3 regions of the Mycobacterium sp. NGS49 genome follow, and region 1 is predicted to be linked to each of the others. Evidence: predicted binding sites of a transcription regulator. Region 1 holds the regulator's gene; each other region holds the start of a gene.
What was found. The regulator LexA, encoded in region 1, represses DNA repair genes until DNA is damaged. The targets are predictions, from matches to a motif close to CGAACANNTGTTCG.
Positions count from the first base shown of each region.

Region 2: the regulator LexA is predicted to act here: its motif matches at 3,606-3,619, upstream of AC5Y7D_RS27800 (error-prone DNA polymerase).
Region 3: the regulator LexA is predicted to act here: its motif matches at 5,891-5,904, upstream of cofD (2-phospho-L-lactate transferase).

Region 1 covers NZ_JCALCX010000014.1:99,792-107,651, forward strand. Annotated here, with positions in the region: gene AC5Y7D_RS16470 (LGFP repeat-containing protein) at 1-1,971, shown strand, start outside; gene lexA (transcriptional repressor LexA) at 1,998-2,687, opposite strand; gene AC5Y7D_RS16480 (LysM peptidoglycan-binding domain-containing protein) at 2,977-3,483, shown strand; gene nrdR (transcriptional regulator NrdR) at 3,643-4,104, shown strand; gene AC5Y7D_RS16490 (peroxynitrite isomerase) at 4,126-4,611, shown strand; gene AC5Y7D_RS16495 (PhzF family phenazine biosynthesis protein) at 4,621-5,307, opposite strand; gene AC5Y7D_RS16500 (alpha/beta fold hydrolase) at 5,330-6,355, opposite strand; gene AC5Y7D_RS16505 (proteasome assembly chaperone family protein) at 6,396-7,373, opposite strand; gene sthA (Si-specific NAD(P)(+) transhydrogenase) at 7,585-7,860, opposite strand, start outside.
Region 2 covers NZ_JCALCX010000043.1:25,364-33,223, forward strand. Annotated here, with positions in the region: gene AC5Y7D_RS27795 (TIGR03667 family PPOX class F420-dependent oxidoreductase) at 1-179, shown strand, start outside; gene AC5Y7D_RS27800 (error-prone DNA polymerase) at 299-3,592, opposite strand; gene AC5Y7D_RS27805 (wax ester/triacylglycerol synthase domain-containing protein) at 3,823-5,067, shown strand; gene otsB (trehalose-phosphatase) at 5,104-6,240, shown strand; partial or broken gene AC5Y7D_RS27815 (PE family protein) at 6,344-7,860, shown strand, end outside.
Region 3 covers NZ_JCALCX010000018.1:9,847-17,706, forward strand. Annotated here, with positions in the region: gene AC5Y7D_RS19345 (FAD-dependent oxidoreductase) at 1-608, shown strand, start outside; gene manA (mannose-6-phosphate isomerase, class I) at 592-1,830, opposite strand; gene AC5Y7D_RS19355 (TobH protein) at 1,838-2,908, opposite strand; gene AC5Y7D_RS19360 (phosphomannomutase/phosphoglucomutase) at 2,905-4,296, opposite strand; gene AC5Y7D_RS19365 (DUF3499 domain-containing protein) at 4,395-4,871, opposite strand; gene AC5Y7D_RS19370 (metallopeptidase family protein) at 5,018-5,437, shown strand; gene AC5Y7D_RS19375 (WhiB family transcriptional regulator) at 5,453-5,797, opposite strand; gene cofD (2-phospho-L-lactate transferase) at 6,156-7,142, shown strand; gene AC5Y7D_RS19385 (coenzyme F420-0:L-glutamate ligase) at 7,148-7,860, shown strand, end outside.

The sequences.
Region 1 (7,860 bases):
TACGAGTCACTGGGCGGTCCGGCGAACAGCGATCTTGGGTTCCCGACCATCAACGAGGTCCCCGGGCTCGCCGGACCCGACAGTCGGGTCAGCACCTTCGCAGCCAGCGACAACCCGGTGATTTTCTGGACGCCCGACCACGGGGCGTTCGTCGTGCGCGGCGCACTCAACGCGGCGTGGGACAAACTCGGCAGCTCGGGCGGCGTGCTGGGCGCGCCGATCGGTGACGAAACCTACGACGGTGAGGTCGCTGCGCAGAAGTTCACCGGTGGCGAGGTGTCCTGGAACAGGAAGACCAAAGAATTCGCCACCAACCCGCCGGCGCTGGCCGATCAACTCAAGGGCCTGCAGATAGCGATCGACCCCACCGCTGCGATAAACATGGCGTGGCGCGCCGCCGGTGGCCCTAACGGGCCACTGGGCGCCAAGAAAGACGGACCGAGTCCGATCGGTGGCGACGGCATCGTCCAGGAATTCAACGGCGGCAAGATCTTCTTCAGCCCGGCCACCGGCGCGAACGCGGTGGAGGGGCCGATTCTGCAGAAGTACGAGGCGCTGGGCGGACCGGTCAGCAGCGACCTCGGCTTCCCGATCGCCAACGAGGCCGACGGCGGGATCACCCCGGCCAGTCGGATCGCTACGTTCTCCGCCGCCGACAAGCCGGTCATCTTCTGGACTCCGGATCACGGCGCGTTCGTCGTGCGCGGAGCCATGAAGGCGGCGTGGGACAAGCTCAAGGGAGCGACCGGCAAACTCGGCGCACCCGTTGCGGATCAGACGGTGGACGGCGACGTGGTGTCGCAGAAGTTCACCGGCGGCAAGGTTTCCTGGAACCGCGCGAAGAACACGTTCACCACCGATCCGGCGAACCTGGCGCCGCTGTTGTCCGGGCTGCAGGTCTCGGGGCAGAACCAACCCAGCAATTCCGCGGCGCCCCCGCCGGATGACAAGTTCACGTTCCACTGGTGGTGGCTGGCCGTGGCGGTGCCGGTGCTGCTACTCGCCTTGATGTCCGTGCTGGTGGTGTTGGGGCTGCGCCGCCGGCGCGCCGGCCGGGAGGTACCTGCCTACGACCACGGGCGGGACGCGGCCGGCGAGCTCGACGCCGGACCCGACGGGCACTGGGCGCACGATGAGGTCGACTACGGCTCCGAGCGCTTCCCGCCCGTCGAGCACCATCCCGAGGAGCATGAGGTGCCGGAGTACGGCTCATCGGCGCGGGTCAGCTGGTCCAGAGGAGGCGCGACGGCCGCCGGCCCCGACCAACCCGAGGGCTACCACGACGAGACCGCGTCTTACCACGACGATCACGCGGCCGGTCTGGGCCGGGGCGATGAGTTCGACGAGTACGACGATGTCGACGAATTCGGCGGCGAGGAAGACCTCGATGCGATCGACGCCACCCCGACGACTCCCATTGCGACCCGCGGCGCCGTGGGCCGGCTCGTCGAGGGTGAGCCAGAGGTCCCGGAAACGGTTTCTCCCGAAAGCTATGAGACCGAATCCGCGGTGCCGCCCATCGAGGAGGCACCGGGGGGCGGCCTCGACGTACCGGAAGCCCCGCCGGCAGAGGCATTTCCCGACGTCTTCTATCGGCACGAGGGTGCCGCGGAAGACGAGATGTCCGAGCTGCCATCGCCGGGTGCGGCGGCGGGTTCCCCGGTGCGCAAGGGGCGGCATGCCGCCGCGGACGATCCGGGATACGCCCCGGTGGCAGCGGAGGCGGCCTACGCCGCAGCGCCGCAAGCCGAAGCGCCCGGGGCGGCGGCCAACGCGGCGGTACGCCCGACCATCCACCTTCCGCTGGATGACGATCCCTACCGTGCCCCTGACGGCTATCCGATCAAGGCAAGCGCCCGATTCGGCTTGTACTACACGCCCACCAGCGCGCTCTACCACGACACACTGGCGGAGATCTGGTTCGCCAGCGAGGCGGTCGCGCAAGCCAACGGCTTCGTCAAAGCCGACTGAGGGGCCGGCGCGCGGCCGACTCGCTGCTAGATCTTGCGGATGACCGTGACGACCTTGCCCAGCACGGTCGCGTCATTACCGGGGATCGGATCGAAGGCCGGGTTGTGCGGCATCAGCCACACTTGACCGCCCGCCCGCTTAAACGTCTTCACGGTGGCTTCACCGTCGATCATGGCCGCCACGATGTCGCCGTTGTCCGCGACGTTCTGCTGACGCACCACCACCCAGTCGCCGTCGCAGATGGCGGCTTCGACCATCGAGTCGCCGACCACCTTGAGCAGGAACAGCGTCCCCTCGCCGACCAGTTCCCGCGGTAGCGGGAAGACGTCCTCGACGGCCTCTTCTGCCAGGATCGGGCCGCCGGCGGCGATACGCCCCAGGACGGGCACGTAAGTAGGCTCGGGCAACGCGTCAGAACCGGCCACTTCCGTGGTAGGCGATGTCACCGCGTCGTCGGCCGCGCGTACGTCGACGGCTCGGGGCCGATTGGCGTCCCGGCGCAGGTAACCCTTGCGCTCCAGCGTGCGTAACTGGTGAGCCACCGAGGACGTCGACGTCAGCCCGACGGCGTCTCCGATCTCCCGAATGCTGGGCGGATAGCCGCGGGTGGTGACCGATGCGCGGATGACATCCAGGATGGTGCGCTGCCGCTCGGTCAGCGTCGCTTCGACGGCGTGCAACCGGGTGTCCACCGGGGGGTCGTTGCTGTCGCTCATGGCACTGAATGTAACCGCAGCCGGCCGAAGAATCAAACATGTGTTCGACCGGCGTGTCCGAGCCGCCGGCGGAGCGCCAACAGGCTCGGAACAGCTGAATCACAAGTGTGTAACTTTCGAATCGGTGGGGTATCCGAGATTCATCCAGCTGGTGCACCGACAAACCGTTGTCGGTGCTGAGGTCTACCGTTTTGCTCGTGCGACACGCCTCGCTCAGATGTTCGATATCGAACACTTGAGCGATTAGGGTCGAACACACGAGCGATAGTTAGTCGACCGGAGGCATGAGATGACAATCAGCTACGCGGGCCCGCAGCGCACCTGGAACGCGCAGAGGCTGGTCAACAGGCCTGTGAACAGGCCGATCGAAGCATCGCCCGGCTATCGCCCCGGGCCGTTCCGCCCGGACAGGCCGGGCACTGCCCGGCCCGGTGGCGCGCCGATCCGCTACCACGGCACCGGTGTCGCGATGTCGACGGCGTCGCACCGACGGCAGCCGGTATCACTGCTGACGACGGTGGGACTCGCGCTGCTCGCCGGCATGATCACCCTCTGGCTCGGGTTGATGGCCAACTTCGGAAACATCGCCAATGACGAATCCTCCGACGCCCCCGCCCGGGTGCCCGCAGCGCTCGCCGTGGTGCGGGTGGAGCCCGGAGAGTCGTTGCAGCAGTTGGCGACCCGCGTCGCTCCCGGCGCACCGGTGCGCGATGTCGTGGAACGCATCCGCGACCTCAACGCGCTGGATTCGAACGCGGTGTCCGCCGGCCAGACGTTGATCGCGCCGATCGGCTGATTGCTCGCGGGCCGGTCGAATACCGCTCTGCGCCAACGTTCCTCGGCGATGGCAGACGGGTCACGGATGCACCGTGTCAGCGGTGGCCCCGCCGTGGATGCGCAGGTACTCTCGGGGTGGTTCTGCGGTACCCCGAAGTCAAGCGGCAAAGGAGCGGCCATGCACTGCCCGTTCTGCCGGCACCCGGATTCGCGGGTGATCGACTCCCGGGAAACCGACGAAGGCCAGGCCATCCGGCGCAGACGGTCGTGTCCGGAGTGTGGACGCCGGTTCACCACCGTGGAGACCGCCGTGCTCGCCGTGGTCAAGCGCAGCGGCGTCACCGAACCATTCAGCCGCGAGAAGGTGATCAGCGGCGTCCGCCGGGCATGTCAGGGGAGGCAGGTAGACGACGACGCGTTGAATCTGCTGGCTCAACAGGTCGAAGATTCCGTGCGCGCCACCGGGCCGGAGGTGCCCAGCCATGAGGTCGGCCTGGCCATCCTGGGTCCCTTGCGTGACCTCGACGAGGTCGCGTACCTACGCTTCGCCTCGGTGTACCGGTCGTTCTCCTCGGCCGACGATTTCGAGCGGGAGATCGAGGCCCTGCGTGCCCACCGCAACGTGTCGACGCTCGGCTGATTGGGGCCCTAGGCTCCGTACATGCCGATAGACCTACACCCCGATCTGGAAGCGTTAGCGCCGCTGTTGGGCACCTGGGCCGGAAGGGGCTCAGGCGAGTACCCGACCATTCAGCCGTTCGAGTACTTCGAGGAAATCACTTTCACCCACGTGGGCAAGCCGTTTCTTGTCTACGCGAAGACGACGAAGGCCGCCGACGACGGCCGGCCCCTGCACGCCGAGTTGGGATATCTGCGCGTACCGAAACAGGGGAGTGTCGAGTTCGTCCTTGCGCATCCGAGCGGAATCGCCGAGATCGAATTGGGCACATACTCCGTAGCCGGTGAGGTCATCGAGCTGGAGTTGGCGGCCACCGAGATACGGCTTACCCCGACCGCCAAAGAGGTGACCGCGCTGAGCCGTTCGTTCCGTATCGGCGGTGACGAGCTGTCCTATTCCCTGCGGATGGGTGCGGTAGGCCAACCCGAGCAGCATCACGTGTCGGCTGTGCTACACCGGGAACGCTGACCATCGTCGTCACTGCACCGGCCGGACGCCGTCGTCGACTACTCGGCCGGCGACCTGCACCCAGTTCTGTGGACTCCACACCGTTTCGATGAGCGATCCGCGCCCCTGCGTGATGACCAGGCCGCGGCTCAAGTATTCGGTGATCCGGGCGGCCGCCGAGCCGGTCGCCTCGTCTTCGGGCACCCCCAGGTTGGCGGCGAACATGCGGCTGCGTATCGAATTCGCCTGCTGATCCAGCCAGGCCCACAGGTAGTGGGCGGTGTCGTCGGGAAAATCGCCGGGGTCGGCCTGCAGCACCGCCTCCGGTGAGTCCAAGTCGTGGATGGCGAACTCCGGTGCCCAGTCCGCCGGCGCGGTGATCGCGGTCAGGTCGTCCCGGTGGCTCACCTGCACCAGGCCCGCCGGCGCGCGCAGCGTATTGATCGGCGTTCCGCGCCGGTGCAACCACCACGCCGCACCGATGCTCGGGTGGCCGGCAAAGGGCAGTTCGGTGCGCGGGGTGAAGATGGTGGCCGAGGCGGTCGTTTCCCCCTCGCCGGGGAGATCGACGAAAACCGTTTCGCTATAACCCAATTCGTGCGCCAGTTGCTGGCCGTCATCGGCGTGCACCAGGCGGGCGTCGACTACACCCAGCGGGTTGCCGAAGTTGCCGTCCGGGTCGGTGAAAACCCGCAAGACGGTGACGTCGATGGTCATGGCCTGACGGTACGACTGCCGGTCAGGTGGCGCTGCGCTCGTCGGCTCCGATGGCATTGAGCACAGCGACGCGGGTGTCCGACGGGCCGGAGACCGTCCGCTCACCGCCCCCGGTGCGCAGCAGTTCGCGCAGGGCCGCCTGGTCGTATTCCGGTGGCTCGGTAGTGTCGATGAACCTCTGGACCACATCGAGGAACCGGGCCGGGTCGTCGTGGAAGGGGAAGTGGGCGGAGTTCTCGAAGATCTCGAGACGGGAGCCGGGCATCGCGGCATGCGCCATGTGGGCGTGCCGAACCGGGATCACCGAGTCTTTCTCACCCCAGATGATCTGAACCGGAATGGCCTCCGTCAAATAACATCGGTCGAGCATGGTGACGATCTGGCCGCGCCAGTCCACCACGGCGCGCAGCGTGCGGGTGAACGCCGAGGACGCCGTCGGCTCCGGCAGGTCATCGAGGATGCGCAGCATATTGGGCAGATCCCGGCCGATAGCGGTGGAACCGAGCGCAAATCCCGCCAGCCGCCCCAGCAACTGAACAGTCGGCAGCACCATGGGCAGCCGGAGCAGGGCCAGTGCTTCGGCTCCCATCGGCAACGATGCGAACCGCAAGGCGATGTTGACGTCCTTGGTGACTCCGCCGGCGCCGACCAGGATCAGCCGGTCGACCAAATGCGGGAACTGGTAAGCGAATTGCATCGCGACACCGCCGCCCAGCGAGTGACCGACGATGGTCACCCGTTCGATGTCCAGCACGCTGAGCAGGTCGCGCATCCCGTTGGCATACGCCGCGGTCGAGTAGTCGGCGCGCGGCTTGTCCGATTTTCCGTGGCCCAACAGATCCGGGGCGATGACGGTGAATCGCTGGGCCAGCTTGGCGTGCACGCCGGTCCAAGTGGTCGAGTTGTCACCGATGCCGTGGATCAGCAGGATGGCCGGGCCGGACCCCGCGATCCGGAAAGCCCGCTTGTAGCCGTGAATCGTGCGGTATTGCAGCGACGGGGATGTCACTTCCCGCACCGGGCGAAGATTACGCGTCCGCTCGGTCAATGTCGGCAACCTCGTTGTCGGGCCGGGTAGGCGTATCGGGCTAATTCGAGTCGTCGTCGTCGAACTTCTTCTCAGCCTGCTGAGCCAGGAACCGCTCGAACTCGGCGCCAAGCTCATCGCCGCTCGGCAGATCTTCGTCGTTGGTCAGTAGAGATCTGTTTTCCTGAGCGTCAATGAACGCATCGTACTGGCGCTCGAGTGCGGCCACCACTTGAGCGACTTCCGCACTCGCCTGCACCTGTTCGTCGATCTTGGTCCGGATCTCGTTGGCCGCTTCGGTAAGCGCGGTCAGCGGCAGCTCCAACGATCCGGTCTTTGCCACCTGCTCGAGCAGCGCCTGGGCGGCGGCCGGGTAGTCGGTCTGCGTCAGGTAATGCGGGACATGCACGGTGAAGCCGACGACTTCGTGGCCGTGCTGTGCCATGCGGTACTCCAACAGATTGGAAGCGCTACCGGGAACCTGGATTTCGGAGATCCAGGGCTGGAACTCGCTGATCAGGGCCGCGTTGTTGGAGTGGGCGGTCATCGTGACGGGCCGGGTGTGCGGCACCGCCATCGGAACCGTCCCCAGCCCGATGGTCTGGCGCACCCCCAGCCGTTCGGCGAGCAACCGCACTGCGGTGATGAACCGCTCCCACTTCAGGTCCGGTTCCATGCCGGCCAGCAGCAGAAAGGGGGTGCCGACGGTGTCGCGCAGCGCGTACAGGCTCAACTCGGGGTCGGCGTAATTTGTGAAGTGGTCGGTCTTGAACGTCATCAACGGCCGCCGGGACCGGTAGTCCAACAGCTCGTCGATCGCGAAGGACGCGACCAGTTCGGTGTCCAGCGCCGCCCTCAGGTGGGCAGAAGCCAGCCGGATGGCGTGACCGGCGTCAGAAAAGCCCTCCAGAGCGTGTACCAACACGGGTCCGCGACCATCGGACGTGGACAACACGGGCGCGGGAAATTCCAGTTCGTACATGCCGGGTTGGCCCGGCTGGTATTCCTGCGCCTCATCGGAGTCGTAGTGGTCGGACATGGGTGCTGCCTCCTCTCGGGGGGTCTCGCAAAGTCTTTCCAGGGTGCCCTGTCCAGTGTCGCTCAATCGAGCGAGGTATCCATTATCGAACAGGAATTCCGGTGCCCGGCGACCGCCCGGACACCCCCATGGCCGGCCCGTTCGTCAACGCCGCGCGGGCGCGTTCTATTCGCGCGGAAATCCTGGGCCGGGGGTTGGTCGCTGACGGCCGTTACCGGCGGAACTGGTGCAGCGCGCGCATCTTGTTGGTGACGTCCAGCGCGGCGACCTTGTAGGCCTCGGAGAACGTCGGGTAGTTGAACACCGCGTCCACCAGGTAGTCGACGGTACCTCCGCACCCCATCACGGCCTGTCCGATGTGCACCATCTCGGTTGCGCTGGTGCCGAAGATGTGGGCACCGAGCAGCGTGCGGTCGGTGGTGGAAACCAGCAGTTTGAGCATGCCGTAGGAGTCGCCGGCGATCTGGCCGCGGGCCAGCTCGCGATA
Region 2 (7,860 bases), on a different contig from region 1:
TCGTCATCGGCGGGACGGCAGCGGTGGATGCCACCGACGTCGACTGCCGCGAAGACGAACCGTACTGGGCGAAGTACCGGGAGGCCTCCGACAGGTTCGGCCTCACCGATTCGATGGGCTCCTACAGCACCCGGCTGCGGATCACGCCGACCAAGGTATGGACCACGCCGACGGGATAATCTCTTCGCGCCGAACGTTAATCTCTTCGCGCCGAACGTTAATCTCTTCGCGCCGAACGTGTCCTGAGGGTTGAAATCTGGCGGAAATACCGCCACCAGAACACGTTCGGTGGAGCGTCTCAGCGGAAATCCCGGGACTTCGAGCCGGCGGCCAGGCTGATGCGGCCCAACCGTTCGGCGACGACGGTGATTGCGCCGCTGGCGTTCTGCACCTGGCCGCGGATCAGCAGCGCAGGGGCCGTATGCGCGAGCTTGCGGTGTCGTGCCCACACCCCCGGCGTGCAGAGCACGTTGACCATCCCGGTCTCGTCCTCCAGGTTGACGAACGTCACGCCCTGGGCGGTCGCGGGCCGTTGCCGGTGCGTCACCGCCCCCGCGATAAGCACCCTGTCCCCGTCGGGTACCGAACCCAGCGCGGCCGCCGGCACCACCCCCATCGCGTCCAGATCCGCCCGCAGAAACTGGGTCGGATAACTGTCCGGGGAGACGCCGGTGGCCCACACGTCCGCTGCGGCCAGCTCCAGCTCACTCATCCCGGGCAGCTCCGGAATGTGTGACGACGAGCCCACCCCGGGTAAGCGGTCCGATCGTTGAGTGGCGGCGGCTCCGGCCGCCCATAGCGCCTCCCGCCGGGACATTCCGAAGCAGCCCAGCGCTCCGGCCGTCGCCAGCGCCTCGGTCTGCGGCACGCTCAATTGCAGCCGTGACGTCAAGTCCAGCAGAGAGGTGAACGGGCCGTTGCCTTTTCGCTCCTCGGCCAGCTTCTCGGCAAGATCATCGCCAATATGGCGGACCTCGCCCAACCCGAGGCGGACCTCCGTTCCGGCATTCTCGAGAGTCGCGTGCGCCAGGCTGGCGTTGACGTCCGGACCATGCACCGGCACCCCGTGCCGGCGCGCATCGGCCACCAACGACTGCGGCGAATAAAACCCCATCGGCTGAGCGCGCAGCAGTGCGGCACAGAACGCCGCCGGGTGGTGCAGCTTGAACCACGACGAGTAGAAGACCAGCGACGCGAAAGACAGCGCATGGCTCTCCGGGAAGCCGAAATTGGCGAATGCCTGCAGCTTCTCGTAGATCCGGTCGATCACGTCCTCGGAGGCACCGTGCAGCGAGCGCATGCCCTCGTAGAACCGGCCGCGTAGCCGTTGCATGCGTTCGGTCGAGCGTTTGGACCCCATGGCACGCCGTAGCTGGTCGGCCTCGGCGGCGGAGAACCCGGCGCAGTCGACCGCCAGTTGCATCAGCTGTTCCTGAAACAGCGGCACCCCCAGTGTCTTCCGCAGGGCCGGTTCCATGGAGGGATGGTCGTAAACCACCGGGTCGAGGCCGTTGCGCCGCCGGATGTAGGGGTGGACCGACCCGCCCTGGATGGGGCCGGGACGGATCAGCGCAACCTCCACCACCAGGTCGTAGAAAATTCGCGGCCGCAGCCGCGGCAGGGTGGCCATCTGGGCTCGCGACTCCACCTGGAATACGCCCACCGAATCGGCCCGGGACAGCATCTCGTACACCGCGGGTTCGGAGAGGTCGAGCCGGGCGAAATCCACTTCGATGCCCTTGTGTTCGGACACCAGGTCCCGGGCGTAGTGCAGCGCCGAGAGCATGCCCAGTCCCAGCAGATCGAATTTCACCAAACCGATTGCCGCGCAGTCGTCTTTATCCCACTGCAGGACGCTGCGATTCTCCATGCGTGCCCATTCCACCGGGCACACGTCGGCGATCGGCCGGTCACAGATCACCATGCCGCCGGAGTGAATGCCCATGTGCCGCGGCAGGTTGCGGATCTGATCGGCCAGGTCGACAACCTGCTCCGGGATGCCCTCGATATCAGAGGGCTGTCCTGTCCAGTGGCTTATCTGTTTGCTCCATGCATCCTGCTGCCCTTGCGAGAACCCCAGGGCACGCGCCATGTCGCGCACCGCGCTGCGCGCCCGGTAGGTGATGACGTTGGCCACCTGGGCCGCATAGTCGCGGCCGTATTTGTTGTAGACGTACTGGATGACCTTCTCGCGCTGATCCGACTCGATGTCGATGTCGATGTCGGGGGGCCCATCGCGGGCGGGTGAGAGGAACCGCTCGAACAGCAGATCGTTGGCGACCGGATCAACCGCGGTGACACCCAGGGCATAACAGACGGCGGAGTTGGCCGCCGATCCCCTGCCCTGGCACAGAATGTCGTTGCGCCGGCAGAACTCGGTGATGTCGTGCACCACCAGGAAGTAGCCTGGAAACTGCAGTTGGGCAATGACTTTCAGTTCGTGTTCGATTTGGGCGTACGCGCGGGGAGCGCTGTCGGCCGACCCGTAGCGATCCGCGGCACCCGCCATGGTCAACGTGCGCAGCCAGCTGTCCTCGGTGTGCCCCTCGGGTACGTCGAACGGCGGCAGTTGCGGCGCGATCAGCGCCAGCCCGAACGCGCACTGCTCGCCGAGCTCCGCGGCGGCGGTCACCACGTCAGGGCCCCCAAAGGGCACATGCGCGAACAGCCGGGCCATCTCCTCACCGGAGCGCAGGTGTGAGCCGCCCAGCGGGGCCAGCCATCCGGCCGCGGCGTCCAGGGACTGCCGGGCCCGGATGGCGCCCATCGCCATCGCCAGCCGGCGTCGCGACGGCCCCGCGAAATGGGCCCCGGTGGTGGCGACGACGCCGACCCCGAAATGCGGCGCCAGGCCGGCCAGCATCGCATTGCGTTCGTCGTCGAGGGGCTGACCGTGATGAGTCAGTTCGATACTGACCCGGCCGGCGGTGAACCGGTCTACCAAGTCGGCCAGCGCCCGCTTTGCCGCGTCCGGACCGCCTGCGGAAAGCGCCTGCCGCACCGCGCCTTTGCGGCATCCGGTGAGAATATGCCAGTGACCGCCGGCCGCCTCGGTCAAAGTGTCGAAGTCGTAGCGCAGCTCGCCCTTCTCGCCGCCGGCCAGATGCGCGGCGGCCAGCTGCCGGGACAGTCGTCGGTACCCTTCCGGGCCGCGGGCCAGCACCAGCAGATGGGGGCCGGGCGGATCCGGCTGCTCAGTGCGCGCCACCGACGACAACGACAGCTCGGCACCGAAAACCGTGCGCAAGCCCAGCTCGGCGGCCGCTTCGGCGAACCGCACCGCGCCATACAGGCCGTCATGGTCGGTCAGCGCTAGCGCACGCAGGCCCAGCCGGGCGGCCTCCTCGACCATCTCTTCTGGCGTACTTGCCCCGTCGAGGAAGCTGTACGCCGAATGCGCATGAAGCTCGGCGTAGGGGACTGAGGACCGCGCCGGCGGCCCGCCCGGTTTAGCGGTGTAGGACCCGCGCTTGTGCGATAACGGAGCGTCACCAGCCGGTAGGACAGGCACCACCTCACCGGCATGGCGCGGTTTGCCGTCGAGCACCCGTTCCATCTCGGCCCAACTCGGTGGCCCGTGGTACCAACCCATGCCCGCAGTCTATCGAACACATGTTCGATACGCTACTCGGTACCGACGCCCTGCCAACAGCCTTTCCAACAGTCGGGAAACAATTTGCGAACACGGCCACACCGCACTGCATCGCTGCAGCTGAACGCACTTTTAACAGAAAAACACGATGTTAACCTGGCCGGCCTACCGATGTGTGCACGAGACGCCGATACTGGTACGGATCAAGAAACAATCGGCGGGGGCTGGGCATGACACAACAGACGACACCGCCCACGGGACACTCGAGGGCCACGGATGCGGGCCGGCACACCCACCCGGCGACCGGGGCGGTCGCCATCGTGGCGGGTCCCGCCCCGGACCGGGGCCGACTCGAAGACTTGGTGGCAGAACGGTTTGCGCCGGTCTCCCAGCCGGGGATCGACCCGGCCGCGCAGGTACAACGGGTGGTCCTGCCGGCGCCCGGCGACGGCAGGGAACTGTCCGGCGCCATCGCCTGCGCCATGGAAGAACCACTGCCCCCCGGCCGACCGCGCTGGGAGTGCCGGATCATCGAAGGTCTGCAGAACGACCGTTGGGCGATGCTGATCAAGGCTGGCCAGACGTTGGCCCGCGACTATCCCCCGGCCCATCTGCTGGCCCGGCTCTGCGACAACGCCGGCCCCACTGTTTTCACCAATCACGTTGCTGCAGAACGTCTTTCACCGCGTCCCTCAGACACCCCGGGTTGGGCCGACACGGTGTGGCATACCGCGGGACGGGCGCTTGACGGCCTTGCCTTCGCAGCCGGCGCGCGGCGACTGTGGCCGGCCGCCGCCGCGCGGCCGACCATGCGGCGCTACCGGACGGTGGTCGCCGCCAGGGCCGCCGCCGACCACATCTCGCACAAGTTCGGCGTGAGCGCCGACGACGTTGCATTCGCGGCGATCACCGAAGGATTCCGCAGCGTCCTCATCAAGCGCGGCGAACAGCCGCGGGCCGACGCGCTGCACACCCTGGGGCCGGCGTCGACGCACCTGCCGGTCCAGTACCGCGACCCCCTCGCGCAACTGCGCGCCATCCGCACCCAATCCCGTACGGCGAGTTCGGCAGACTCTCCGTTGGCCCGCTGCGACAGGGCGATTCACGCACTGGCCCGGCCGTCGCGGCACGTGGTGACGCTGGCCACCACACCGTCCGGGCCGCAGTTCCCGTTGCTTCTGACGGGTCGGCGACTGGAGCGGGTACTGCCGATCGCACCCGTCAACGCGGGTACCGGGGTCGCAATTGTCAGTTACGGACCGGAGCTGGTATTCGGCATCACGGCCGATTACGGCACGGCGCTGGACATTGATCAGCTTGCCGCCGGCATCGAATCGGGTATGGCGCGCCTGGTAGCACTCACCGAGGACTCGGTGGTGCCGTTCGACCGCGGGCGCAAGCGTCGTGTTCGCACCCTGCCCAACGGCGCGGCACGGTGGCGTCCGTCCGCGGCACCCGTATGGGTACGCCACTGACGAACACCCGGCTCGACCACCGTGAGAAGGTGGGACATGCCAAATTCGGGGTCGGTCACCATCGATCCACGCCATCACGATGTGGTGTTGTTCGACGCGGCCTTGCCGCCTTCGCAACCACTGCTCGACCGTCTGGACGATGTGCGGGTCAGGACCGCCGCCGGCCCGCCCGAGGCTGACTTCCTGGTCGGAGCGACCCAGCGGTTGGGGACCCGGCCGGGCCGCTGCGCCGTCGTCGTCTCGGACGCATCCGGTGTCGCAGCCGCCCGCGAGGCCGGCTTCGCGCTGGTGGTCGCGATCGGGCCGGCGCCCATCCGGGGGGCGGACGCCGTGGTGGCCGACCCGGCTCAGATCGAGGTGCGGACCGGAGACAAGCGCATGTCCGAGCTCCCGGATGCGGTGCATGCCGTCGACCTTGCCGACGCGGCGCCCGCGGTGTTCTTCGACTTCGACGGCACGCTGTCCGAGATCGTCAATGATCCCGACGCGGCCCGTCCCGCCGCGGGCGCATCCGAGGCGCTGCAGGAACTTGCCGCGCAGTGCCCCGTCGCGATACTCAGCGGCCGTGACCTGGCCGACGTGTCCAACCGGGTGGGCCTGCCGGGCCTCTGGTACGCCGGCAGCCACGGTTTCGAGTTGACCGCACCCGACGGCACCCATCACCAGAATGAGGAGGCCGCGGCGGCCATACCGGTGCTGGGGCAGGCTGCGGCGCAGCTGCGCCAGACGGTGGGTCAGATTCCCGGTGTTGTGGTGGAGCACAAGCGTTTTGGCGTGGCCGTGCACTACCGCAATGCCGCACGCGACCGAGTCGGGGAGGTGGCCGCGACGGTGCGCACCGCCGGACAGCGCGACGCGCTACGGGTGACCACCGGTCGCGAAGTCATCGAACTGCGTCCGAACATCGACTGGGACAAGGGCAAGACCCTGCGGTGGGTCATGCAGCATCTCGGCGCGGAAGCCGGCCACCGGATGCCCATCTACGTCGGCGATGACATCACCGACGAGGACGCGTTCGACGCGGTGCGCGCCGACGGCGTCCCAATCCTCGTGCGGCACAACGACGACGGCGATCGGGCCACCGCGGCGCTGTTCGCACTGGAGAATCCGGCGCAGGTTGCCGAGTTCACCCGCCGACTGGCCCGGCACTTATCTGACGCGGCCGTGAATTAATTGCTGATCCTGCGCATTTCGGCATGCCGGAATGCGAGTGAAATTCCTTCGCGGTTTCGCGATCAGGGTTAGTCTCTCGGGCAGTTCATTCGGGAGGACTGCTATGTCATTCGTGTACGCAAATCCAGAAATCCTTGCCTCGGCGGCAAGCGAATTGGCGGCCATCAGGTCAGCGATCAACGCGGCCAGGACCGCGGCGATAGGCCCGACAACCCAGCTGCAAGCCGCGGCCGCCGACGAGATCTCGAATGCGATCACTGCGATTTTCGGCCGGCACGCCGTGTCCTTTCAGGCTGTCAGCGCCCAGGCGACAGCATTGCATCGACAGTTCGCCCAAGCAGTGGGCGCCGCTGGCACCTCATATGCGCTTGCCGAGACCGCAAACGTCCAGCAGACCCTGTTGGACGCGATCAACGCGCCAACCCAGACACTGCTGGGCCGCCCCCTGATCGGCGACGGGGCTGCCGGGACGGCGGCCAGCCCCGACGGCGGGGCGGGTGGATTGCTGTACGGCAACGGCGGCAACGGATTTTCCCAACCGGCGAACTCGGGTCTGTCCGGTGGTAACGGCGGCGCTGCCGGCTTTATCGGCAACGGCGGGGCCGGGGGCAGCGGCGGCACCGGCGTGGTCACCGGCGGGGCCGGTGGAAACGGCGGGGCCGGCGGTGCCGGTGGGTGGCTGTACGGCAGTGGCGGGGCCGGCGGCGCCGGCGCGGCCGCAGTTTCCGCCGCGCCCAACTTCGGCCTGGCCGGGGGCACGGGCGGTGCGGGCGGCAACGCCGGGCTGTGGGGTTCGGGCGGGCAGGGCGGAGCCGGCGCACTTGGCTCCATCGGTAACGGCACCACCGCCGGCGGCGCCGGCGGGGCCGGCGGGGCCGGCGGGAACGGCGGCTGGCTGTACGGCAACGCCGGGGGCGGCGGGAACGGTGGCGCTGCCGGTGCCGGCATGACCAGTGCGACCAGCTCGGCCGGCGGCGCAGGCGGGGCGGGCGGCGACGCCGGGTTGTTCGGCAACGGCGGGATGGGCGGAGCCGGGGGCACCGGCGGGGCCAATACCCAGACCGGCCCGAACGGGGGTGCGGGTGGCCACGGTGGCGGCGGCGGGGCCGGGGGGTTGTTCTTCGGCGATGGCGGCGCTGGCGGAGCCGGCGGGACAGGCGGGCAGAACCAGAGCGGTTCGCCGTCGCAGGGCGCGGGCACCGGAGGAACCGGAGGGGGCGGCGGGGCGGCGGGGTGGCTCTACGGCAGCGGCGGGGCCGGCGGAGCCGGCGGGGCCGGGGGGCAAACCAACGCCGGCGTCTCGGCCGGACCCGGCGGTCAGGGCGGAGCCGGCGGGGCCGGCGCATTTGTGTGCGGCAACGGCGGGGCCGGCGGCAATGGCGGGGCCGGCGGGACGAACGTCGCCAGTGCGGCCGGCGGCGCCGGTGGCAACGGGGGGGCCGGCGGGAACGCGGGGCTGATCGGTGCGGGCGGGCACGGTGGCGCCGGCGCGGCCGGCGGGAGCCAGACTGGGGGCCAGGGCTCGGGTGGTGCCGCCGGTAGCGGCGGGGCCGGCGGCGCGGGCGGCCGGCTGTATGGCAACGGCGGGGACGGCGGGGACGGCGGCGGCGGCGGCAAAGG
Region 3 (7,860 bases), on a different contig from region 1:
GCACCTTTCCCGACATGCTCGCGCTCGTCGATGACCTGCTCCCGCCCCACTTCAGCGCGGCGCTGGCGCAAGCCGAACCGGTCGGCGAACCCGCATATCATGCCTTTCCGGTGAGCAGGTGGCGCCGCTATCACAAACTGGACCGTTTTCCCGGCGGCATCGTCCCGTTCGGTGACGCGGTGGCCAGCTTCAATCCGACATTCGGGCAAGGCATGACCATGACCTCGCTGCAGGCCGGGCATCTGCGTCAGGCGCTACACTCCCCCGGCGACCTGGCCGCAGAACTCCATCGCCTGACGGCCAAGACCACCTTTCCGGTATGGATGATGAACGCGATCGGTGACGTGACCTTCCATCACGCAACCGCCGACCCCCAACCCCGCTGGTGGAAATCGGCCGGATCGCTGTTCGAACAATTCCTCGGCGCCGCGGAAACCGATCCGGTGCTCGCCGAATGGTTTTTGCGCCGGTTCTCCCTGCTCGACAGCCTGTACATGGTCCCGCCGGCGCGAATTTTCGGCCGTACCGTCGCACACAACGTGCGACTCTGGCTGGCCGAGCAGCGCGACCGGGTACAGCCGCGGCGCGCCGTCACAAGCCCACGGTAGCCCGGAACACCTTGGCCGGCCGCTGCGCGGACAACCGGATCGGGCCGTCGTCGGCGCCGACCCAGGCCGCCGCGCCGCGCTCGAGGGTGAGCGACCCGGATTTGCCGTGCACGGTCAGCGAACCCTCGGCGCACAGCAGGATCTGCGGCCCGTCGTGGCTGCACGCCGCGTCGACTTCGTGACCGAGTTGATCGCCGTCGAGCACCAGCAGCGCCAGCGCGAACTCGTCGGTCGGGGTGTCGTAGACCCATTCCAGGCCGTCCCGGCGAATCGACGGCCGCAGCTGCGCCTCGGCGGTGGGCCTGAAGTCCAGCACCCGCAGCAGTTCCGGCACGTCGACGTGCTTGGGGGTGAGACCGCCCCGTAACACGTTGTCGGAGTTGGCCATGACCTCCACCGCGAACCCGCGCAGATAGGTGTGCAGGTTGCCGGCCGGCAGGAAGATCGCCTCACACGGGGCCAGGGTGATGCGGTTGAGCAACAACGCCGCCAGCACACCGGCATCACCGGGATAGCGCTCGCCGAGTTCCAGCAGCGTCTTGATCTCGGCTTCGAATTCCGTTGCCCCCGAACTGATGTAGTGGATCGCGCCGTCGAGCACGGCCGGCACCAGCACATCGAGGTCGGGCTGCGGCGCGGTGATCCAGGTGGTGAACAGCGCGCGCAGGCCGTCAGCGTCAGATTGGTCGTCGGACCCCTCGCTGAGCAGATCGATGAACGGATCCAGGTCGGACACATTCAGCGCCCGCAGCAACTCGGTGGTCCGCGACACCTGACGGAAACCGGCCAGCGCCTCGAACGGCTGCAACGCCACCAGCAGCTCCGGCTTGTGGCTGGTGTCGCGGTAGTTGCGGACCGGTGAGTTCACCGGGATACCGAGCCGCTCTTCGCGAGCGAATCCCTCGACCGCCTGGGCGGCGCTCGGGTGCGCCTGCAGCGACAGCGGCTCGTCGGCGGCCAGCACCTTGACCAGGAACGGAAGCACATCGCCGAACCGGGCCCGCGACGCCGGGCCCAGCTGCCCCTCCGGGTCGGCGGTCAGCGCGGTCAGCAAGGAGGTCTCGCCGCCCGGTGTCTCCAGCCAGGCGGGGTCGCCGGGGTGTGCGCCGAACCAGAGTTCGGCTTCAGGGTGTGCAGCGGGAACCGGCCGGCCGGTGAATTCGGCGATAGCGGTACGGGATCCCCATGCGTAGGTCCGCACCGCTCCGCGTAGCAGTTCCACCGTCTCTCTATCCCCGTGCCAGTCGCAGGTAAACCGCGGCCATCTCCAGCCGAACGGCCAATACTGCCAGTTGCTGCTCGGCGCGCCCCGCACCGGTCGGCACCGAGGGCTGATCCGGGACATCCTCCGCGCCGACCAGGTAGACGTCATCGAACCCGGCCACTCGCGCGGCCAGCACCGCGCGCTCCGCGGACAGTGTCAGCGCCAGCACGCGCATCCGCTGCGGCAACGGCCCATCGATCTGTTCGTCGTGGAAGAGCGCATCGGCGGGCTCGGCGTAAGCACGCGGGCCGCCGCGCAACGCGGCCAACGCGTCGCCCAGACCGGCGGCCGCGGCGACCTGTCGAGCGACCCGCAACAGCACCGAACTGCCGTGCCGGGCCAGCGCCAGGGTCGCCGCGCTGTCGCCGGCCAGCGCAACCTGACAGCCGGTCATCCGGGTGGCCAACGTCTTGGCCGGGTTGGTGAACAGGTCGCGGCCCGCGCTGTTGCGCAGCGCCTCGGCATCGAGTTCGTCGGCCAGCGCCGCCAGGTCGATGCTCAGCCGGGGATCCACGGTGTGCAACACGGCCAGGCCCGCAGCCAGGTACCGGCACAACCCGAACTCCTCGTGCATCGGCAACCGCGGCGAGAGCACCGCGACCCGGCCCGCCGTCGAGTCCCGCAGCGGCCCCTCGTACGGCGCCACCACCACCACCCGCGCACCCCTGCGCACCCCCGTCGCGGCCGCGCCCACCAGCGCGGGATCGCCGGGATCGTCACCGGCCACGATCAGCACATCGAGCGGCCCCACCCAGGGCGGCGCCTCGGTGACCAGCGTGATCGGCTCGGCGGCAGCGGTCGCCAACGTGGCCGCCAGCACGGCGCCCGCGGTCTCGGCGGCACCGCGCCCGGCCACCCAGATCACGCTGCGCACCCGATCCTCACCGCGCAGCGAGTCCAGTTCGCCTTCGCTGAGCGCGGCGGCCACGGCGCGCACCTGCGCACCGGCCATCGACGCCGCCCGCAGCAGGCCGTCCCGGTCGGCGGCGATCAGGCCTTCGGCGTCCTCGAGATCGACGGCACCGACGGCACTCACGGTCCGGCCCCGGTTGCCTGGGCCGCGATTTCGGCGCTGACCTGTGCGACCACCGCATCCACATCCTCGATGCTGCGCCCCTCGACATTGAGCCGCAATAGCGGTTCGGTGTTGGAGCTGCGCAGGTTGAACCAGCTGCCGTCGCCGAGGTCCACCGTCACGCCGTCGAGGTGATCGATGGACTGGATCCGGCTCGTGAACGTCTTCAGGACGGCGTCCACACAGGCCGGTGCGTCGGCGACGGTGAAGTTGATCTCCCCGGACGACTCGTAGCGCTGGTAGTCGGCGGTCAGCTCGGACAGCGGCCGGTGCTGTTCGCCAAGTGCGGCCAGCACATACAGCGCGGCCAGCATGCCGGAGTCGGCCCCCCAGAAGTCGCGGAAGTAGTAGTGCGCCGAATGTTCGCCGCCGAAGATCGCGTTGGTCTCGGCCATCAGCGCCTTGATGTAGGAGTGGCCGACGCGCGAACGCAACGGGGTGCCGCCGCGCTCGGCCACCAACTCGGGCACCGCGCGCGAGGTGATGACGTTGTGGATCACCGTCGCGCCGATCTCGCGTCCCAGTTCCCGGGCGGCCACCAGGCCGGTGACCGTCGACGGCGATACCGGTCGGCCCAGCTCGTCGACGACGAAGCAGCGGTCGGCGTCACCGTCGAACGCCAGGCCGATATCGGCCCCGGTTTCGCGCACATAGTTCTGCAGGTCCACCAGGTTCGCCGGGTCCAGTGGGTTGGCTTCGTGGTTGGGGAAGGTGCCGTCCAGCTCGAAATACAAGGGCAACAACGTAATCGAGTCGATTGCGCCGAACACCGCCGGCGCGGTGTGACCGGCCATGCCGTTGCCGGCATCCACCGCCACCCGCAGCGGGCGCAGACCGGAAGTGTTGACAAGTGAGCGCAGGTAAACCCCGTACTCGGCCAGCACGTCTTGGTCGGTGACCGAACCGACCGGGCCGTCGTGGCCGGGGACACCGGCGATCAGTTCGGCGCTGATGACCCCCAGCCCGGTGTCGGCGCCGACCGGCTTCGCACCGGCCCGGCACAGCTTGATGCCGTTGTATGCCGCCGGGTTGTGGCTGGCGGTGAACATGGCACCGGGGCAGTTCAGCAGGCCCGAGGCGAAGTACAGCTGGTCGGTGGACGCCAGCCCGACGCGCACCACGTCCAACCCCTGACCGGTGACCCCGTCGGCGAAGGCCGCCGACAATCCCGGTGAGCTGTCGCGCATGTCGTGGCCGATCACCACCCGGGCCGCGCCTTCGCTGCGCATCAGCCGGGCAAACGCGGACCCCACATCGGTGACCAGCGCATCGTTGATTTCCTCCCCCACCAGCCCGCGAACGTCATAGGCCTTGATGACACGGTGGACAGCCTCGGCGGGCCACGACATTCTCCGGTGCTCCTGACGCCCTGGGTGTATTCGACTCTTGGCCGTCAGCCTATCGGCCCGCCGGGGCCCGGCCGGTTCCAGACCCGAACGGCCGGGATCTACCGGGGCGGATCGGGCAGTACCCGAAGATGGCCACGCCGGCGTCCGGAGCGATGCTCGGGCGGTGCGAGCAGTCCGGCGGTCGGCGCAGTGGCGTGGGCGCCCGCAGGGTGCGTGTCGGCGACAACGCCACCGGCACGGGGCACGCCGTCGAAGCCCCCACTGGCCACGAAGCCGTTGACCAGCGCCGGCGTTCGCGCGGCGGCCGCGCCACCCTCACGCACGGCATCGGCCAGCGCCACCAGTTCGTCGTCCTCATCCGGATGGGTGGGCAGTGGCCCGGCATGGCGCACCAGTTCCCAGCCACGCGGTGCGGTGATGCGGCCGGCATGGTTGACACACAGATCCCACGAGTGCGGTTCCCGCGCGGTAGCGAGCGGGCCGACCACCGCCGTCGAGTCCGAGTAAACGAACGTCAACGTTGCCACTGCATAATGCGGACACCCGGGCCGGCAGCAGCGTCGGGGTACGTTCACGCTCGAAAGGCTATCGCGGGAAAACGCGGGTCCAGCGGCGGACACGCGCATCGGCGACGCCGATGTCCAACCGTTACCATCGGCGCGTGAGCGGGGAACGATCGGCTCTGCCGGCCGGCCGGCCGAGACGCCGGCGGGGCCGGGATCTGCGCGGTCCGTTACTCCCGCCGACGGTGCCCGGCTGGCGCAGCCGGGCCGAGCGGTTCGACATGGCGGTGCTCGAGGCGTACGAACCGATCGAGCGGCGCTGGCAGGACCGGGTCGCCGAACTCGACGTCGCGGTCGACGAGATCCCGCGCATCTCCGCCAAGGACCCCTACAGCGTGCAGTGGCCGCCGGAGGTGATCGCCGACGGGCCGATCGCCCTGGCCCGGCTGATACCGGCCGGCGTAGACGTCCGCGGAAACGCCACGCGAGCGCGAATCGTGTTGTTCCGCAAGCCTATCGAGCGACGGGCCAAAGACACCGTCGAACTCGGCGACCTGCTGCATGAAATCCTGGTGGCCCAGGTGGCCATTTATCTGGACGTGGAACCCTCGGTCATCGATCCCACGATCGACGACTGAACCGCTGACGCCTGCTCAGATAACCCCGCGTTTGAGGCGGCGACGTTCGCGTTCGGACAGACCGCCCCAGATGCCGAACCGCTCGTCGTGCGCCAGCGCGTACTCGAGGCACTCGTGCCGGACCTCGCAACCCAGGCAGATCTTCTTGGCCTCGCGGGTGGAGCCACCCTTCTCCGGGAAGAAGGCTTCGGGGTCGGTCTGCGCGCACAGCGCCTTGTCCTGCCATTGGTCGGCGGGGATCTCCTCGACCGGCTCCGGCTCGAACACGGCGGGCGCATCGGGAACAACGCTCAAATGAGGACGGACTGGCGGCATGATGGTTTCAGCCGGCTCGGGAGTGGTGTGCGGTGTGCCTCCCATTACGCCCCGAAGGTACTCATAGGACATGCTCCGCCTCCTCACTAATAGAGAGTGAAATGATTTCCCACTGTTCTGATGTACAGATACCTAATTCGAACAAGTGATCGAATCTCGGTCTGCGACACCGGAACCGGCCGGCCAACCGGGAAATGACACTGATGTGATTAGACACGGGCCGGGGACCGTGGTCAAGCACTTCGGCGCAATTCCATACCATCTCGTGATCGAATTTCGGCGATTCCGTTGTCGACGGAATGCGGCGTGTCGGGTACGAATTGATCACAAGTCCCTTGCGCCACATTGGTTAACAACAATCACCGCATCTTAACGTGTGCCGTCGGGCAGGTACTGTCCTGGTGTGAAAGTCACCGTTCTGGTCGGCGGGGTGGGCGGCGCCCGCTTCCTGCTCGGAGTGCAGCAGTTGCTGGGCTTGGGCAAGTTTGCTCAGGGCGAGGGTGGCGGCCATGAACTGGATGCCGTCGTCAACATCGGCGACGACGCCTGGATCCACGGCGTGCGAGTCTGTCCGGACCTCGACACCTGCATGTACACCCTGGGCGGCGGCGTCGACCCCGAGCGTGGCTGGGGCCATCGCGACGAAACCTGGCACGCCAAAGAGGAACTCGGCCGCTACGGCGTGCAGCCCGACTGGTTCATGCTCGGCGACCGGGACCTGGCCACCCACCTGGTGCGCACCCAGATGCTCAATGCCGGCTATCCGCTGTCGCAGGTCACCGCCGCGCTGTGCGACCGGTGGCAACCGGGCGCACGGTTGCTGCCGGCCAGCGACGACCGTTGCGAGACGCACGTGGTGATCACCGATCCGACTTCCGGTAGCAGGCGGGCGATCCATTTCCAGGAGTGGTGGGTACGCCATCGCGCGCAGGTGCCCACCCACAGCTTTGCGTTCGTCGGTGCCGAAAAAGCAACGGCCACAAGCGAAGCGGTGACCGCTATCGCCGAGGCCGACGTCATCATGGTGGCGCCGTCGAATCCCGTGGTCAGCGTCGGCGCCATCCTCGCCGTGCCCGGAATCCGGGCCGCGCTGCGGGCGGCCACCGCCCCGATCGTCGGCTACTCCCCGATCATTGGCGGAAAACCGTTGCGCGGCATGGCCGATGCCTGCCTGTCGGTGATCGGCGTGGACTCCACCGCCGAGGCGGTGGGCCGGCACTACGGCGCCCGCAGTGCGACCGGGATCCTGGACTGCTGGCTGGTGCACGAGGGTGACCGTGCCGAGATCGACGGAGTGTCGGTGCGCGCCGTCCCCCTGTTGATGAGCGACCCGCAGGCGACGGCGGACATGGTGCGCGCCGGACTCGACCTGGTGGGCGTCGCCGGGTGAGCGCGCTGCCGCCGGCCGGCGAGCACGGCTCAGCCGCCAAGATTGAAATCCTGCCCGTCACCGGCCTGCCCGAGTTCCGGCCCGGCGATGACCTGGCCGCCGCGCTCGCCGGGGCCGCGCCGTGGCTGCGCGACGCCGACGTGGTGGTGGTGACCAGCAAGGTGGTGTCCAAGTGCGAGGGCCGCCTGGTGCCGGCACCCGTCGCTGAAGAAGCACGAGACCGGTTGCGCCGCCAGCTGGTCGACGATGAAGCGGTCCGCGTGCTGGCCCGCAAGGAACGGACGCTGATCACCGAGAACCGGCTGGGGCTGATTCAGGCGGCGGCCGGAGTGGACGGATCCAACGTCGGGCGAACCGAATTGGCGCTGCTGCCGGTGGACCCGGACGGCAGCGCCGCCGCCCTGCGCGCCGCGCTGCGCGAGCGACTCGGCGTTACCGTCGCCGTGGTGATCACCGACACCATGGGCCGCGCGTGGCGCAACGGCCAGATCGACGCCGCCGTCGGCACGGCCGGTCTGGCGGTGCTGCACAACTATTCGGGTGCCGTCGACCGGCACGGCAACGAACTGGTAGTCACCGAGGTAGCCGTCGCCGACGAGATCGCGGCCGCCGCCGACCTGGTCAAGGGCAAGCTGACCGCGATGCCGGTGGCCGTGGTGCGCGGGCTGCGCCCGATCGACGACGGTTCGACAGCCCGCCACCTGGTGCGAGCGGGCAC